DNA from 3 places in the Pseudoalteromonas sp. P1-8 genome. Region 1 is predicted to be linked to each of the others. Evidence: predicted binding sites of a transcription regulator. Region 1 holds the regulator's gene; each other region holds the start of a gene.
The links. The regulator sigma-54, encoded in region 1, starts transcription at its own class of promoters, with help from an activator protein. The targets are predictions, from matches to a motif close to GTTGGCACGNNNNTNGNNT.
Positions count from the first base shown of each region.

Region 2: a site for sigma-54 is predicted at 3,399-3,417, ahead of AN213_RS17550 (YggN family protein). Genes of this name have one in related genera too.
Region 3: a site for sigma-54 is predicted at 2,501-2,519, ahead of fliE (flagellar hook-basal body complex protein FliE). Genes of this name have one in related genera too.

Region 1 is NZ_LJSO01000014.1:44,455-50,634, forward strand. Features, by position in the region: gene AN213_RS16630 (HPr family phosphocarrier protein) at 166-438, opposite strand; gene rapZ (RNase adapter RapZ) at 452-1,297, opposite strand; gene ptsN (PTS IIA-like nitrogen regulatory protein PtsN) at 1,298-1,750, opposite strand; gene hpf (ribosome hibernation promoting factor) at 1,754-2,041, opposite strand; gene AN213_RS16650 (RNA polymerase factor sigma-54) at 2,069-3,565, opposite strand; gene lptB (LPS export ABC transporter ATP-binding protein) at 3,673-4,398, opposite strand; gene lptA (lipopolysaccharide transport periplasmic protein LptA) at 4,395-4,916, opposite strand; gene lptC (LPS export ABC transporter periplasmic protein LptC) at 4,906-5,460, opposite strand; gene kdsC (3-deoxy-manno-octulosonate-8-phosphatase KdsC) at 5,457-6,008, opposite strand; gene AN213_RS16675 (KpsF/GutQ family sugar-phosphate isomerase) at 6,012-6,180, opposite strand, start outside.
Region 2 is NZ_LJSO01000015.1:63,661-69,840, forward strand. Features, by position in the region: gene AN213_RS17520 (cytochrome c) at 1-381, shown strand, start outside; gene AN213_RS17525 (cytochrome b/b6 domain-containing protein) at 439-1,089, opposite strand; gene AN213_RS17530 (AzlC family ABC transporter permease) at 1,227-1,934, shown strand; gene AN213_RS17535 (AzlD domain-containing protein) at 1,931-2,230, shown strand; gene AN213_RS17540 (glutathione peroxidase) at 2,338-2,820, shown strand; gene AN213_RS17545 (PA3496 family putative envelope integrity protein) at 2,873-3,061, opposite strand; gene AN213_RS17550 (YggN family protein) at 3,453-4,253, shown strand; gene AN213_RS17555 (PLP-dependent aminotransferase family protein) at 4,320-5,762, opposite strand; gene AN213_RS17560 (DMT family transporter) at 5,864-6,180, shown strand, end outside.
Region 3 is NZ_LJSO01000003.1:196,988-203,167, forward strand. Features, by position in the region: gene AN213_RS06270 (PAS domain-containing sensor histidine kinase) at 1-987, shown strand, start outside; gene AN213_RS06275 (sigma-54 dependent transcriptional regulator) at 984-2,387, shown strand; gene fliE (flagellar hook-basal body complex protein FliE) at 2,558-2,890, shown strand; gene fliF (flagellar basal-body MS-ring/collar protein FliF) at 2,911-4,626, shown strand; gene fliG (flagellar motor switch protein FliG) at 4,619-5,659, shown strand; gene fliH (flagellar assembly protein FliH) at 5,663-6,180, shown strand, end outside.

The DNA of each region.
Region 1 (6,180 bases):
AGCATAGTTGCTTTGTAGTGTATTTGCAGAGATATCGTCGCACTGCGATAAATTTATTAAGAGTTTTGTAATTTAGAAAAGCGAGCGATATAAAAGTAGGATATTTAAAGGGAATTTTAAATATCCGAATTAAGTTTACCGTAAACCTTGAAGTCTTAGCAAATGCTATTCTTGCTCGTGGAAGCGTTGTGCAATTAATTCGCCGATTGCCGTTAATGCAGCATCGGCGTCAGGGCCTTCACACACAACGCGAACTTCTTTACCCTGACTACTTTCAAGTAGCATTAATGCTAACACGCTGTCGCCTTCAGCTTCTTTATCATCTTGATAAAGCGTAATTTTGGCATCAAATTGCAGTGCTAATTGCGCTAAAACAGTAGCAGCACGAGCATGTAAGCCAAGTTTGTTTTGAATTAAAAAGGTATCTTCAGCGTGCATTGTTGGTGCCTAATTAAATGTCTTGTTCGCGGTGGCGGATTTTTACATTAGCATGGCTTTTGGCAAAGCTCTCACCAATTGTTTGCGCTAAGTAAACAGAGCGATGCTGGCCGCCGGTGCAACCAATAGCAATGGTCAGGTAACTGCGGTTATTACGCTCTAAATGTGGCAACCAAGTTTGCACAAAGGTTTGTATTTGCCAAGTGAACTTTTGCACTATGCTGTGGCTAGCTAGGTAATCTTTTACTGGTTGATCAAGGCCAGTTAGTGGCTTTAAATCAGGTTCCCAGTGTGGGTTAGGTAAAAAGCGTGCATCAAAAACGTAGTCAGCTTCTTTTGGAATACCATGCTTAAAGCCAAACGACATAAAAGTAATAATTAGCTTTTTATCTTTTTTACCTAAAATCTTTTCGCGAATTGATTCTGCTAACTGATGAACACTCAGATCAGTGGTATCAATCATAAAGTCAGCGCGAGTGATCAACACATCAAGCAGGATTTTTTCTTGTTTAATGGCCAGATCAAGCGGCAAAGAATCAATAGATAGTGGATGCAAGCGGCGTGTTTCTGAAAAGCGCTTGATCAGAGTTTGGTCATCACTGTCTAAATAGAATAGTGTTGGGTTTGCGAAACCTGGCAGGTACTCAAGAATATCATTAAATTCTTGCTGCTCTTTCGGTAAGTTACGTACGTCGATACTGACCGCTATTTTATCGTAGTTATCAGACACACTACGTACGAGCGAAGGCAGTAAATTAACCGGAATATTATCAACGCAATAATAGCCTAAGTCTTCAAGTACTCGTAAAGCGACCGATTTACCTGAGCCTGAGCGACCGCTGATAATTATTAATTCCATTTATGCCTCTGCTGATATGACCTGAAACAGTTGCTGATCGGTAGTAGCACTACGCAGCTGTTTACAAAATTCTTTATCTTTAAGTCTATCAGCAATTGTTGATAAGGTCTTTAGGTGAAGCTGACAGTCACCATCTGGTACGATGAGTGCCACAAAAATATCAACTGGACGATTATCAATTGCATCAAAATTAATAGGGGATTCACTCACTATCACAAATGCATGAGGCTCATCTGCGCCGCTCATTCGGCCATGTGGAATAGCAATACCTCGGCCAATGCCGGTGCTACCTAGTTTTTCTCGGTTGAGTAAAGCATCTAGGATATCTTGTTGCGATAAATGAGGAAGCTGCTGGTGGGCCAGTTCGCTGATATATTCAAGAATTCTTTTTTTGCTATTAAAAAGGACCGCAGCTTTGCTGCAGTCCTGGTTAGTAAGTGAACTTAGTTTCATAATTTAATGTCGAGCTAATTTCTCTTTGTGTTTAATGACTTGGCGATCAAGTTTATCGATCAGTGAGTCAATGGCTGCGTACATATCTTGATGTTCTGTAGAAGCGAATAATTCGCCTCCGTTTACATGTAAAGTTGCTTCTGCTTTTTGGCTTAATTTTTCTACATCTAGAATGACATGAACATTATTAATATGGTCAAAATGCCTTTCTAGTTTCGCAAACTTGGTGTTTACATAGTCTCTTAATGAATCTGTGATTTCTACATGACGACCAGTTAAATTTAGTTGCATAAGCATTTTTCCTTCTATGTAAAACGTCTAAATCAGACTCTTACGCTGATTAGACGGAGGTATTGCTAGAGACTCACGATATTTTGCAATTGTACGTCTAGCTACTTTAATTCCTTGCTCAGCCAATATATCTGCAATTTTGCTATCACTCAATGGTTTAGCTGAGTTTTCTGCAGCGACTAACTTCTTGATTAAAGCGCGTATTGCTGTAGAAGAACACTCACCACCATTTTCGGTGCTGACATGGCTTGAGAAGAAATATTTCAACTCAAAAATACCCCGTGGGGTATGCATATATTTTTGCGTTGTTACCCGTGAAATCGTCGATTCATGCATTTCGACCATTTCAGCAACATCATTTAGCACCATCGGCTTCATTGCTTCAGGGCCATGTTCAAAGAAAGCTTGTTGTTGTTGAACGATACAGTTGGTCACCTTTAATAGCGTATCGTTACGGCTTTCTAAGCTCTTAATAAACCACTTTGCTTCTTGTAAGTGAGAACGAATAAATTGGCTGTCGCTACTTGATTTAACTGAGCGAGACATAGCTGCATATTGGCTGTTCACTCTAATCTTTGGCATACAATCTGGGTTTAACTCGACTACCCAGCGACCTTTTACTTTTTTCACTGATACATCAGGTATGACGTACTCAGACTCTTCGCGTACTATGCTATCCGCAGGCTTAGGGTTTAAGCTGTGGATGAGCGTCATAACTTCTTTAAGCTCGTTTTCTTTAAGCTTAGTCTTTTTCATCAAAGTTCGATAGTCGCGACTCGCTAATAATTCGATATGCTCAGATAAAACCATTTTAGTTTCAGCTAAATATGGCGTATCGGCATCGAATTGGCGTAGCTGAATGCACAGACATTCTTGTAAACTGCGCGCGCCAATACCCACAGGATCAAATAACTGAATTCTTTTTAAGACCGCTTCGACTTCATCAAGTTCGATTTCTTCTTCATCGTTATTTTGATTAAAGCTTTCGACTATATCTTCACAGCTTACCGTTAAAATACCTGAATCATCGATAGCTTCTACAATTGCCACAGCAATCGCTTCATCAGTAGGGCTAAATGGCGTGAGCTGTAATTGCCACATTAGGTATTCGTGAAGGGTTTCGGTTGATGCACCTTGATAGATAGATTCATCTTCAGGCATTGGCCCTGACGATGTTGAAGGGGCGGCACTCATGTACTCATCCCAAGTAACATCCATGGCTAAGTCATCGCTTACGGTGTCTTTATTGAGAGCATCACTACTTTCTTGCTCGTACTCGCTAGGTGCTTCTTCGGCAGACGCGCTGACTTGCACATCGTCAGACTCCGCTTTTTGCTCATTCTTGCCGGTGCTTTCTTCATTGTAATCCGCTTCTTCCACTTCAAGTAGGGGATTACTATCAAGCGCTTCTTGAATTTCTTGCTGGAGATCCAATGTACTGAGCTGCAACAAACGAATCGCTTGTTGCAGTTGTGGAGTCATTGTAAGTTGCTGGCCCATGCGCAGCTGTAATGATTGCCTCATGTATCCCTAACAATCCTTTTAAAGTTATCGATAACTGTAAAAACACAGTTATCGATTTATTGTCATTGTTATAAGTCTAGCAGATGCTCTAGTCGCTGGCGTAATGGTTACAGCCTGAATTGCTCGCCTAGATATACATCGCGTACAGTTTGGTCTGCTAATACGTGCTCAGGTGTGCCTGATGCAATTAGCTCCCCATGAGAAACAATGTAGGCTTTTTCACAAACATCAAGGGTTTCTCGAACATTATGGTCAGTAATTAGTACACCGATACCACGATTTTTTAGGTGCTCAATAATTTTCTTTATATCTAACACTGAAATTGGATCAACACCAGCAAAAGGCTCATCTAAAAGGATAAATTTAGGATTAGCGGCTAATGCGCGAGCAATTTCTACACGGCGTCGCTCACCACCTGACAGCGCCATACCTTGGCTGTCACGAATGTGTTGAATACTAAATTCATCGAGTAAGCTATTAAGTGTTTCTTCGCGACCTGCTTTGTTTAGATCTTTACGGGTTTCTAAAATAGCCATCAAGTTTTGGTAAACCGTTAACTTTCGAAAAATTGACGATTCTTGTGGCAGATAGCCGATACCTAAGCGGGCACGATTGTGCATTGGCAAAAGGGTAATATCGTTATCATCAATGCTGATTTTACCTTTGTCGCTTGGGACTAGGCCTACAATCATATAGAAGGTGGTGGTTTTACCTGCACCATTTGGGCCAAGCAAGCCAACAATGCTGCCCGCTTCAACTTCAAGGCCGACATTTTTAACCACTTGGCGGCCTTTGTAGCTTTTAGCTAAAAGCTCTGCTTTTAATGTGCTCATGGTTGGCCTTTATTATCTTTTTTATTTTCAACAGGCACTAAAATAGTGTGTACACGATCTGTTGAGTTTTCGTCTTTTTCAGCACTGATCAGCTGCTGTGCCATATCATAGGTAATGCTTTTTGCTGTTACTTTTTGACCTGCTTGAGTAACTTCAGCTTCACCATTTAAGGTTAAGAAGCGTTTTGCAACATCATAACGAACTTCTTCGGCGCTGGCGCTCATCACGGTGCCATCAGTTTGCTTTTCTTCGAAGTAAGCAGGCTTACCTGTGGCAATAATTAACTCTACTGTACCCTCGGTGTCACCGCCGTGTGCTTCAAGGCGTTCAGCGGTAATACGACGATTACCATGCACGATCTCTACGTTACCTTCAAATATGCCAACGCCATCTTTTAGTTTACCTACTTGGCGATCTGAGCTAATGCTAATTTGAGCGCCTGTTTGCTCGGCAGCTGCGCCCGAAAAGGCAATCAATAAGCTTGGGATCAGGAGTAATTTCTTCAGTTTATTGGTCATAGTATATGGTTCGTGTATGGTTAGTTAACTCAACAATTTCGGTTTTTAAATCGGCTTTTAAGCCTTTACCGGTAATCTTTAAATTCGGTCCTGTTAGTGTCACAGGTTGCTTAGAAAACATGGTCATTTTATCAATATCGACATTAATGTTTTCTGCTTTTATATCTTCAATCATGCCGTTGTGGGTTAAGTTTTTAGCAACTACATCCCCTTCAAAAATCAGCTGATCGTTTTCATACAATGTGGCTTCTTTGGCTTTTACTTGCCAAACATGCTGGTCGCCATAAATAGTAAAAATAGGTTGCTCAAAAAAGGTAAACCCTAATTGTTGATACAACTCCATTTTAGCAGCAGCCACTTTATGACTAATTTTGCCTTGCTCATCATACGCTGTTTGCTTTAACGCCACAGCAGTGTAATCAGGTGTTGCGATGATCTCGTCTTCACTAGTTATTGTGTCTGTTGATTGGTTAAAGTACGGGTACCATAACCACACCATGCAACAAACAAAAACAATACTCAGTAAAATACGGGCTATATTCATGCGCTGGTTCCATCGCTAGTTAACGGCTTACCGTTTTCTAACATCAGTAAATCAGTTAATTCACGCACAGCTCCAAAGCCACCTGGTAATAATGTGGTGTAATGAGCCAGCTTTTTAATCAGTGGGTGTGCGTCGTTTACAGCAACAGCAAACCCTACTTTTTCCATTACTGGTAAGTCTGGACCATCATCACCAATATAGGCAATTTGTTCATCAGTCAGCCCCAGTTTATCTTTTAACTCTTGATAAGCAATCAGCTTATCTTCTTGTCCCTGATAAATGTGCTGAACTGTTAGGCTAGTCATTCGCTGCTGAACTATTTGTGAATGGCGGCCAGTAATCACAGCCACTTCAAAGCCACTATTAATGAGCGCTTTAATACCAAAGCCATCTTTAGTATTAAATGCTTTAAGCTCTTCGCCATCATTACCTAAATAAATTCGGCCATCAGAAAAAACACCATCTATATCACAGATTAGCAATTTTACTTTTTGTGCGCGCTGACTCACATCAGGGCTAAGAGGCTGGTATAGCTCGGCGAATGTCATTGCTTAGAGAACTCCTGCTTTTAATAGGTCTTGCATATTAAGGGCACCAATTGGCGTATTACTTTGATCTACCACAATTAAACCATTGATACGTTTGCGTTCCATAATGTTTAAAGCTTCGGCTGCAAGCATGTCAGGGCGAGCAGTTGTACATGAACGGGTCATCACTTGG
Region 2 (6,180 bases), on a different contig from region 1:
TTTGAAGAGCCAAGCGATGCAATCGAGTACCGTCAGGCAGCATTTTCAATGATCCGCGTACAAATTGGCGACATGGGCGATATGCTAAAAGGAAAAGTACCTTTTGATGCAGAACGTTTTCAAAAGCGTGCCGACAATGCAGCGGCATTATCTAAAATGCCTTGGGAAGCTTTCGTAGCGGGTTCTGACAAGGGTGATACATCTGCACTTGCAGCTGTATGGAGCGACAACGAAACCTTTATGAAAAAAGCAGTTGCTTTCCAACAATATGCAGATGAGCTAGCAGTTGCAGCACAAAGCGGCGATAAAAAAGTAATTGGCAAAGCATTTGGCGCATGGGCTAAAGGCTGTAAAGATTGCCATAAGTCTTTCAAAGACTAGTTAAAAATTTGAACTAAAAAGGCGCTTATTAGCGCCTTTTTTAATGTCTTGAATTACCTACCCAAGCAAATAGCTGAGTGGCTCTGCACCCCAAGTCGTAAATAGCACCACTAAGCACACTGCAAAAATAACAAAAGCTATCAACGGCGATTTTGTAACAGGCTCAGTAACCGCAACTTGGTCGCTACTGCCCGTTAGCATAGGTTTCACTAAGTTTTTTCCTTTAATGCGGTAAATCACAATCGCTATTACATGCAACACAATGGCATACAACAAAATATCAAAGTTTAAATGATGTAACCAACCGGCAAACTCTACGGTATCTGAGGATACATGCTCAACGAGTGGACCATCCGTTAAGATATCGTCACTGGTCATTAAGCCAGAGGTTAACTGTACGATAAGTAACGCAAAAAAGGCTATCACCATATAACTACCCGCCGCGCCATGACCCGCCTTATGTTCATTGCTTGTAAACGATTTAATTGCGGCGATTGGTGAATGAATCAGCGCAGACAGCTTTGCCGTTTTACTACCAATAATGCCCCAAACAAGACGTGTAATAATAAGCGCTAGAGTGAAGTAGCCTGCAGCAAAGTGCAGCTCCAACATACCTTCTTCAGCACTAAAATAGAGGGTTGCGATGGCCGCAACTAATAACCAATGGAAGCTTCTTATAAAGCCATCCCATACTTTAACTTTAGACATTGTAACTTTCCCTTTAAAAGACGCTAATGATTTCAGCAACAGGCTCGGCTATACATTATTGCAAACTTCAGTTATTTTGACACACCTCTATTTCAGCTGTTTTGATCTGAGCCATAACAACAAACATGAGCGATAAGATGCATAAATCAACAATAAGAGCCTTGCTAAAAGGATTTTTCGACATGCTCCCCTTATGCCTTGCGGTGTTACCTTGGGGAATTTTATGTGGCTCGTTAGCAGTTCAAAATGGCTTCAGTGCTTTAGAAACACAAGCTATGTCGTTATTGGTATTTGCAGGCTCAGCACAGCTCGTTGCGATTGAATTAATGGCAGGAAACACGCCGCTTTTAACTATTTTATTTACCACACTCATTATTAGCTCACGGCACTTTTTATATGGTTTAGCTATTCGCCACAAAGTAATAGATCAACCCTTTCGTTGGCGACTGCCAGTGAGTTTTGTACTAACAGATGAATTATTTGCTTTTTCGCATCATCACAAAGCCTACCGCACAAAAGTGCGCCTTATTTACGCGCTAAGTGCCGGCTTTAGTTTTTATATTGCCTGGAATATCTGGACCCTCCTTGGTATTGTCGCAGGAAGCTTACTTCCCGATTTAACACACCTAGGTCTTGATTTTGCCATCGCTGCCACGTTTATTGCTTTAGTTATTCCGGGTGTAAAGAACCTTGCAACACTGGCTACAGTGATCACCGCAGGCGTTGTAGCAACACTATTAAAAAGTCAGGGCTTTCAACTTTGGCTTGTCACCGCGGCTCTTATCGCTATGACGGTTGGTTATCTAATTAGTCGCTGGCAAGCAAAAGAGGAGCATACGCTATGATGATCACCATTTTATTAATGGCGTGTATTACCTTCTTCACACGTTACTTATTTTTGCACCGCGCATTACCATTCAAAGTCGGTCCGAAAATGCAGCAATTTTTAAGTTTTAGCGCCCCAGCCGTACTCACCGCAATTTGGGTGCCCATTGTGTTTATTAATGACGAAGGGATAAATCTAGAGTGGCAAAATCCTTATCTAAGTGCTGCTATTTTGTCTGTTATCGTGGCCTATAAAACACATAACATATACTACACAACACTGGCAGGTATGGGATTATTTATAATTTTAAGTTAGCTACGATACTTAACGCCAAGTAAGAAGAACCGCTGATTAAAATTTACCCTTTTAGAAAGATGCCAAGCAAGTTAGAATCAATGCAACAATAATAAAAAGTTATCATTATGAGCGAATTTCACCAACTTTCTGCCACCAGCCTACAAGGCCAAACCGTTGACTTTTCTGATTTTGAAAACAAGGTTGTGCTTGTTGTAAATACCGCAAGTAAATGCGGTTTCACTCCACAATATGAAGGCTTACAAGCACTGCACGAAAAGTATCATGAGCAAGGCTTAGTAATAATTGGTTTTCCATGTAACCAGTTTGGCAAACAAGAACCAGGTGATGCAAAAGAAATTAAAGAAGGCTGCCTTATTAACTATGGCGTTAGCTTTTTAATGATGAGCAAAGTCGATGTGAATGGCGAACATGCTCACCCTGTTTTTAGATACCTAAAATCAGAATTACCGGGGTTTATCACCCGCAAAATAAAATGGAACTTCACCAAATTTTTAATTGGTAAAGATGGCAAGGCCATTAAGCGATATGCGCCACTGACAAAACCTGAACAGCTCGAGTCAGACATCGCAGCTGCACTGGGCAAATAACAAAGCCTAAAAGCAATAAAGAGGCAAATTGCCTCTTTATCTAAATTTATGCTTAGTCGTTCAAGTACTCGTCAAAGTCGTCGTCGCCTAAGTTTCTGCGCAAGCGTTTTTGTTCAAGATAGTCTTCCAACTTCTTCTTTACGCGTTGCTTTTTCTTGTCGTGTTGATTACGCCCGACCATTTCGTACTCGTCTTCAACAAAATCGTCATCTAGCGCGTCATAACTAAATGTCTTACCCACAACCCACTCCATAAAGTGTTTGAGACCAATTCTTGAGATTAAAATTTGCTCGATGAATTGGCAAAGATTAAAAAGCTCAGTAGTAATTTAGTATCTAAAAAACCACCAAAATAAAGCCATACACCCATGCTAAATAGGTCATATGTCAATATTGTGAATAAATAGCGCTAAATTTGATTTCTGAAAAGTGAGAGTTTTTTATCGTTTCGATAAAAGTCATTTATGCATGTGTATTTTTTAGTTAATTTGACTAAAAAATGGTTAAAAAGTTATTCCCCGCAATTTTTAAAAAACCATAGAAACACAGCAAGGCATTGAATTAATTGAACTTATAAATTTTGGCATTCAATTTGATTATGTATTTGTGTCATTTCAAACAGGAAAGAAAAAAATGAAAAAGTTATTGTTAGTAAGTTCTTTATTTATCGCTACCGGCGCAATGGCTCATAACGATAATGATACAAATATTTCATTCAGCGGTGAGCAGTGTGATGTTGAATTTATAAATGATGTACGCATCACACCAAGCGAGTTAGAAGTATACACAGCCGATAATCGCACTATGAAAATCATCGATCAGCACACTTTATATATCGATGGTCAAAGCGTGTCGCTTGATGCTTCACAACAGCAAGCAATTGCAGATTACTCAGACAGCTTACGCAGCCAACTTCCTGAAGTAGCAAATATCGCACTTGATGGTGTAAAAATAGCTGGTGTAGCCATCGAAGAAGTCTCAAATGCTTTCAATATTGATGGCCTAAGCGACATTTCAGAATTAATGGACGATATCAGCGTAGAAGTACAAAACGCTTTCTATCAGCAAGGTGCGTTCACCATGGGTCAGCAAAATTTCGAAAAATTTGGCCAAAACTTTGAAGACCAATTCGATGAGCAAATCGAATCGGCTGTCGAGTCAGCCATGATGCAATCGATGGGCAGTATTTTAGTGGCGCTAGGCTCTGAACTTTTAGGTTCAGGTGGCGACATGGATGAGTTTGAGCAACGTATGGAAAACATGGGCGCACAAATCGAAGCTCGTGTAGAAACACAGGCAGCTCAACTTGAAGAGCGTGCAGATGCATTATGCGGCAGCTTTGCTGATATCGCTCATAAAGAGCAAGAGCTAGTAGTTCTAGTACCAGAGCTAAAAGAGTATCAACTATTTACTTTCAAACAGAATGCAGAGTAATTGACTAATTAACATCCCTGAACCAAAACACTTGGTCCTTTCGCGCAGAGCTTGCTCTGCGCTTTTTTATTTTTTGGCCAGCACAGTCAGCTGCGATAACGTTTTAATCGCCTGCTCTAAATTCTCAGACCAAGGCAAGCCATAACTTAAACGAAAACAGCTACGGTACTTTTTACCCGCTGAGAATATCAACCCTGGAGTAATACTGATCCCCGCCTCAAGTGCCAAATGGAATAACTTTACCGCATCATATTGGCTACCAAGGTCAACCCAGATAACACAGCCACCCTGCGGATTACTAATACGCGCACAACTTGGCATATATTGCTGCAGGCACCAAATCATACGCTCTTTGTTGGTACTTAAGCGCTGTCTAAGCAAACGAATGTTACGGTCGTACTCACCGCTAGCTATAAACTCATACAAGGTCCACTGGTTTATAAGTGGCGCGGAGCAACTAAGCGCGCGTTTGTGTCGCCTTGCTTGCTCTGCAAACTTACCAGCAATGATCCAACCTATGCGATAACTGGGAGCAGCTGTTTTTGAAAACGACGCGCAGGTGATCACTAAGCCCTTTTTTGAATAAGCTTGTGCAGGAGTGGCACGCTTAGCTGTAAAATGTAAGTCACCATAAACATCATCCTCAATAAGCACCACGTCACGCTGCTCTAAAAGTGCCACTAATTGCTCACGCTTGGCATCAGGCATAAAACTGCCAACAGGATTATTTAATGAGGTTGAAAACACACAGGCTTTTATATCATGCTCATCGAGTGCTTGAGCCAAATCATCTAGCCATATTCCTTCATCGGGGCACAGCGGTATTTCCAGCGCCTTTAAGCCTAAGCTTTCAATTAATTCGATAATGCCAAAATAACAAGGCGACTCGATAGCAATAACATCACCGGGTTTAGCAACACACTTAAGGGCAATCGCCAACGCTTCTTGAGCACCATTGGTGATCACTAGTTCATCGCTATCAACCCCAATGCCAAAATCCAGATAGCGATGAATGAGTTGTTTTTTAAGTGGTGCAAAGCCATCCATCGGGCCGTAATTAATTGCCGATGCGCCCGCTAATGTCATTACTCGGCGCATTGTTCGTGCCAGTGCTTTATCTGTTGGTGCTGCGGCTACAGGGTTGGCGATACCAAATGGCACCACATTAGCTTTATGGATAGCGCTGTAGACTTGCTCAATCAAGCCTTGCTTATTGACTGTGGTAGGCTCTCGACTGAGCCTAACTCGCTTTGGTCGTGACTGATTTAACTGTGAAGACTTTAAAAAGTACCCTGACTTTTCTCTTGCTTCAATCAATCCTTGCCCTTCAAGTAATTGATACGCCTGTTTTACAGTAGGAATACTAATATTGAGCTTGTCTGCCATTTTTCTGAGCGAAGGTAACTTTTCACCCGGTAATAACGAGCCTTGCAAGCAAAGATCTCTAACTAGCTGAATAACTTGTTGATATAAGAACTCACTGTTACTACGACTGATAACTTGTGACATAGCCCACCAAACTGTATAGGTTGCATTTCTAGTTTTCTGTATATGTTAAGTATACAGAAGAGGATTAAAATGAACATACTTTCAATTTTTGGGTACTAACTATGAAAAGCGCCGCTCTCTACCTTGCTACAGTACTGATCTGGGGATCGACTTGGCTAGCTATTGAGTTTCAACTAGGTGATGTCGCTGTTGAGGTCTCTTTATTTTACCGCTTTGCCATTGCAGCCATTTTAATGTGGGCCTTTGTGCTCATGAAAAAGCTACCTATGCATTATTCACTGCGTGATCACGGATTTTTTGCTTTATTAGCCTTATTTAACTTTGGTTTAAATTATTTAGTGCTGTATTGGGCGCAGAACTATCTCACCTCAGCAATGGCCTCAATAGCGTTTTCGATGTTGCTATTGATGAACATTAT
Region 3 (6,180 bases), on a different contig from region 1:
TTGGTTGATACCATGCCTGCGGGTGTGGTGGTTTTAGATGGCCGAGGCATGATCGCAAAAGCCAATCAAATTGCCATTGATATGCTAGGTGAACCCCTCGAAGGTGAAAAGTGGTTTAGCGTAATTCAACGCTCATTTCGACCACAGCAAGACGATGGACATGAAGTATCACTTAAGGATGGCCGTTTAATAAAGCTTGATATTACTGCGCTTGCTCCAGAGCCAGGGCAGTTAATTTTAATGACAGATTTAACTGAAACCAGGCGATTACAAAAGCGAGTAGCACATATGCAGCGCTTAAGTGCGCTTGGCAAAATGGTCGCTTCGCTTGCTCATCAAGTCAGAACACCGTTATCTGCGGCCATGCTTTATGCTGCCAATTTAGGCTCAAAGCGATTGCCAGAAAGCTCGCGTGGCAACTTTCATACGAAGCTAATGTCGCGTTTAAAAGATTTAGAAACCCAAGTGAACGATATGCTGTTATTTGCCAAAAGTGGTGAGCAACAAGTGGTCGAAAGCGTTTCAATGCAACAGTTACTTAATGAAGTAAAAGCCGGTGCTGATGCTATGGTTGCACAAAATAACAGTGAACTTAGCGTGAACTTGCCTGAGCCAGATATTGAAATTATGGGTAATAAAACTGCTCTGGCGAGTGCTATTCAAAATCTGATCCACAACAGTATTCAAATTATTGGCTCTGAGGCTGTGGTAACCCTGAGTGCCGAACGTGACGAAACCAGCGAAAACTGCGTTCGCATCAGTGTCAGTGATAATGGCCCAGGTGTTGATTTACGTCATGCGAACAAATTATTCGAACCTTTTTACACTACCAAAAGCCAAGGCACGGGGCTTGGACTTGCAGTTGTAAGTTCAGTCGCCAATGCGCACCAAGGACGGGTTGAAGTGACTAATAATGCTCATGGGGGAGCATGTTTTAGTTTGATCTTGCCAATTAGTGCAGAACCAATGTCAGCGGAGGCAAAATGAATACTAACTCTATTTTAGTCGTTGAAGACGACGCAGGCTTACGAGAAGCACTGATTGATACCCTTGAAATGTCGGGTATTGATTGCGTTGCTGCAGATAGCGCTGAACAAGCGATGATCTTGCTTAAGCAAAATAGCTATTCATTGGTTGTTAGTGATGTGCAAATGGGCGCTATGAGCGGCCTTGACCTACTACGTAGCATTAAACTTAATTACCCTGAGTTGCCGGTATTAATGATGACGGCCTATGCCACTATCGATGATGCTGTAGAAGCAATGCGTTTAGGCGCGATTGATTATATGGCAAAACCGTTTGCACCAGAAGTGCTTCTTAATATGGTGAGTCGTTATTTGCCTGAAAAGGAAAAAGAAACCGATGGCCCAATCGTTGCCGATCCATCAAGTATTAAACTATTAGAGCTCGCGAGCAAAGTTGCCCGCTCAGATGCCAGTGTCATGGTACTCGGCCCAAGTGGCTCGGGTAAAGAAGTCTTGGCTCGTTTTATCCACGATAAATCAAATCGTAGCGATGCTCCCTTTGTGGCTATTAACTGTGCTGCTATTCCTGAAAACATGCTTGAAGCAACCTTATTCGGTTACGAAAAAGGGGCGTTTACCGGCGCGATTCAAGCTTGCCCGGGTAAATTTGAGCAAGCTCAAGGTGGTACCATCTTACTAGATGAAATCACTGAGATGGATTTAGGCTTACAAGCTAAATTACTGCGTGTACTTCAAGAGCGCGAAGTAGAGCGCTTAGGCGGTCGTAAAACGATAGAGCTTGATGTTCGCGTTCTAGCTACAAGTAACCGAGATTTAAAAGAAGCAGTGAGCGAAAATCTATTTAGAGAAGATTTATATTATCGCTTAAATGTATTCCCGCTAATGTGGAAACCATTAGCCGAGCGTCCTGGCGACATTATTGTATTGGCTGAGCATTTAATAGAGCGTCATTGCCTGAAAAGTAAAGAGCCTATCGCTCAACTAAGTGAGGGTGCGAAACAAAAGCTACTATCTCATGCTTGGCCTGGTAACGTACGAGAGCTTGATAACGTTATTCAACGGGCGTTGATATTATGTGATGGGAATAGTATTCATCAAGATGATGTCTTTATTGAAGAGTTGCTTACGGTTGATATCAAGCCAGTCGCTACGCCGCCACACAACGCACCGGTATATCAAGAACAGCCTGTTGAAGTTAATTTAGATACCGTGCCACAAGTGAGTGAGCAAGGTAATTACAAAGACGAGCTGAAAGACAAAGAGCATCGTATTATTTTAGAAACCTTAGCGCGTTGTAACGGTAAGCGTAAAGAGGTTGCAGAAACCTTAGGTATTAGTCCGCGCACGTTACGTTATAAACTGGCGCAAATGCGAGACTTGGGTATAGCCTTACCTGCATAAACTCCTTCCAAAAAGTTGCTCAAACAAGCTCACATTTTTGTGAGCTTGTTTGCTGTCAAAACTCTGACATGTGAAATTAATGATTCAAGTAGTTGAATTTACTTGCTTTATTTTGTGGCACGGTTTGTGCTTTATCAGTGCATAAGTAAACTGCATTGTCAGAGAGTATTATGAAAGTTCAAAACAGCGCATTATTTCAAGAAATGCAAGCTATGGCTTCAGAAGTAGGCCGTAGTAACTCAATTAATAATTTACCAACACAAACTCAGCCAACATCGTCGGCACAGTTTGGTGATTTACTTACCAATGCACTTGATACAGTGAATGGCTTACAACAAGACGCTAAGCAAAAAGTAACAGCAATGGAAATGGGCGATCGCAGTGTTTCTTTAGCTGACGTAATGATTGCTTCGCAAAAATCATCAGTCGCTTTTGAAGCTACGGTGCAAGTTCGAAATAAACTTGTTGAAGCTTATAAAGAAATCATGAACATGCCTGTGTAACTAGGTAGTGGAGAATTATTGTGGCGCAATCTAATCAATCAACTGATCTAGCCTTAGCAGGCGGCGGTATCGACTCAACCGATACTGATGATCAACAAGAGCAAAAGTCAGGCTACCTAAGTGCCTTAAACGGTGTAGATGTTTTACGCCAGGTTACTTTAGTGATCGCTTTGGCAATCTGTTTGGCTATCGCAATTTTTATTATTATTTGGGCTCGTCAACCAGATATGCGTCCGCTTGGCAAAATGCCAACGGAAGAGCTTATTCAAACGCTGGACTTTTTAGACGCTCAAAAGATTGATTACGAACTTGATGGTAACGTCATTTCTGTTGAAGAAGGTGAATACCAAAACATCAAATTATTGATGGCTCGTGAAGGCCTAGAGCAAGCGCCAAGCTCAGGGACTGACATCATCATGCAAGACATGGGGTTTGGTGTTAGCCAACGCCTTGAACGTGAACGTTTAAAACATGGTCGTGAGCAACAGCTTGCACGTACCATCGAAGAGCTAAAAAATGTTACTCGCGCCAAAGTACTTTTAGCTATTCCAAAAGAAAACGTATTTGCTCGTCGCGAAAAACAACCTTCAGCGACGGTAGTGCTTACCTTAAAACGCGGTCGTACACTTGACGGTGAAGAAGTTGACTCAGTAGTTGATATTGTTGCCTCAGCAGTCCAAGGTTTATCGCCAGAGCGTGTTACTGTTACCGATCAAAATGGTCGCTTACTTAATTCAGGCTCACAAAACTCACTTGCTGCTCGCTCTCGTAAAGAGTATGAAATTGAACGTAAGCGTGAAGAAGAGTACTTAAATAAAATCGATAGCATCCTTATTCCAGTTGTAGGCTTAGGTAACTATACCGCGCAAGTCGATTTAAACATGGACTTTAGTGCAGTCGAAGAAACACAAAAACGTTATAACCCAGACTTACCCGCTGTGCGCAGTGAAACCACGTTCGAAGAAAACAACATCGGTGGTCTTGCAGTGGGCATTCCTGGTGCGCTAACGAATCAGCCGCCAGTTAACTCTAATATTCCAGAAATTGCAGGCCAAGGTGGAGCAGGCTCAGCAACGAACCCAAGTCGTTCGCATAAAGAAGCAACACGTAACTACGAGCTTGATACAACAATTTCGCATAAGCGTCAGCAAACCGGTGTTATTCGTCGTATCAGTGTTTCAGTTGCCGTTGATTATGTACCGCAGGTGGGTGAAAATGGTGAAACAACCATGGTTCCTCGCTCTGTAGAAGCATTGTCAAATATTCGTCGTTTATTACAAGGCGGTGTTGGTTTTGATATGCAGCGTGGTGATGCACTTGAGGTTGTCACAGTGCCATTTGTTCGTGAAGATGCTGGTGAAGCGATTGAAGTTCCACTTTGGGAGCAAGATTGGTTCATGAAGATGCTACGCTTAGCATTAGGTGCACTGGTTATCATCGTACTGATTGTCTTTGTAGTAAGACCTATGCTGAAACGTCTAATTTACCCAGACGATACACTAGAAGAATATGATGAAGATGCATTAAGTGCAGGTGTAGATATTGGTGATAGCACGCTAGATATGCTAAATAAAGACTTTGACTCTGCTGCTGTAGGATTCTCAAGTGATGGTACACTACAGCTGCCAGACTTACATGGCGATGAAGATTTACTCAAAGCAGTTCGTGCATTGGTTGCAAATGAACCAGAACTGTCTTCTCAAGTAGTGAAAGCGTGGTTAACAGAAGATGACTGATCAAGAACAAAAACAACTACCACCGGCGTTTGATGTTGATAAATTAGACGGTGTTGATAAGGCGGCAATCTTATTGCTGAGCTTATCAGAAGAAGATGCTGCGCAAATCCTTAAGCACTTAGAGCCAAAGCAAGTGCAAAAAGTGGGTATGGCAATGGCTGCGCTAGATGATTTATCGCAAGCGAAAATTAGCGCAGTCCATAATTTGTTTATTGAGCAAATTCAAAGCTTCAGTACCATAGGCTTCCAGTCTGAAGACTTTATCAAAAAAGCTCTTACAGCAGCGCTTGGTGAAGACAAGGCAGCCAGCCTTATTGACCAAATTGTTATGGGCTCAGGGGCGAAAGGTCTTGATTCATTGAAGTGGATGGATTCAAAGCAAGTGGCGAATATTATTCGCAACGAGCACCCGCAAATTCAAACCATTGTTTTATCGTATTTAGAGCCAGAGCAATCAGCGGAAATCTTGTCGCAATTCCCAGAAAAAGTGCGCTTAGATTTAACCATGCGTATTGCAAACCTTGAAGAAGTTCAACCAGCAGCATTGCAAGAGTTGAATGAAATCATGGAGAAACAGTTCGCAGGTCAAGCTGGTGCGCAAGCTGCGAAAATGGGTGGCTTGAAAGCGGCTGCTGATATCATGAACTACCTAGATACCAATGTTGAAGGTCAGTTAATGGATTCAATCCGTGAACACGATGAAGAGATGTCACAGCAAATCCAAGACCTTATGTTTGTCTTTGAGAACTTAATGGATGTTGAAGACCGTGGTATTCAAGCGATCCTTCGTGAAGTACAGCAAGATGTATTAATGAAAGCAATTAAAGGTACTGACGAAGCATTAAAAGAGAAGATTTTGGGTAATATGTCAAAACGTGCTGCTGAATTACTCGCTGATGATCTTGAGGCAATGGGCCCTGTTCGTATTAGTGAAGTAGAAGCGGCACAGAAAGAAATTCTTTCTACTGCACGTCGTTTAGCTGACTCAGGCGAAATTATGCTTGGTGGCGGTGGTGGTGAGGAGTTCCTGTAAGCCATGAGTAAGTCTTCATTTCATACAGGACGCCCAGTGCATGCCAGTGAAGCTGCCGATGAATTATTGGAAAACTGGCCAATTCCAGAAGTGACGCAAGATACAACAAAACTCGCTGGACGCTCAACGGCGTATGGCACGCCTTTAGCTGACTTATATCGTAAAGAGCAGCAAAAGCAGCAGGCCGAAGAGCAGCCAGAAGAGCCTGAAATTCCGTCCCTAACAATGGCTGAGCTTGAAAAGATCCGTCAAGATGCCTATGAAGAAGGGCTAAAGCAAGGTCATGAGCAAGGCTATATAGATGGTTTTGAAAAAGGCGCACATGAGGGAAAAGAAGCAGGTTTTAAAGAAGGTGTTGAGCTAGGTAAGGAGCAAGGGCAAGAAGAAATAAAGCCAATTTTAGAAGAGCAGCTGACCAACTTAAGAAGCTTACTTGATAGCCTTTCTCAACCATTATCTAAAGTCGATGAAAGTGCCGAAAAGCAGTTAGTGCAGTTAGCTGTTATGTTAACTGAAATTTT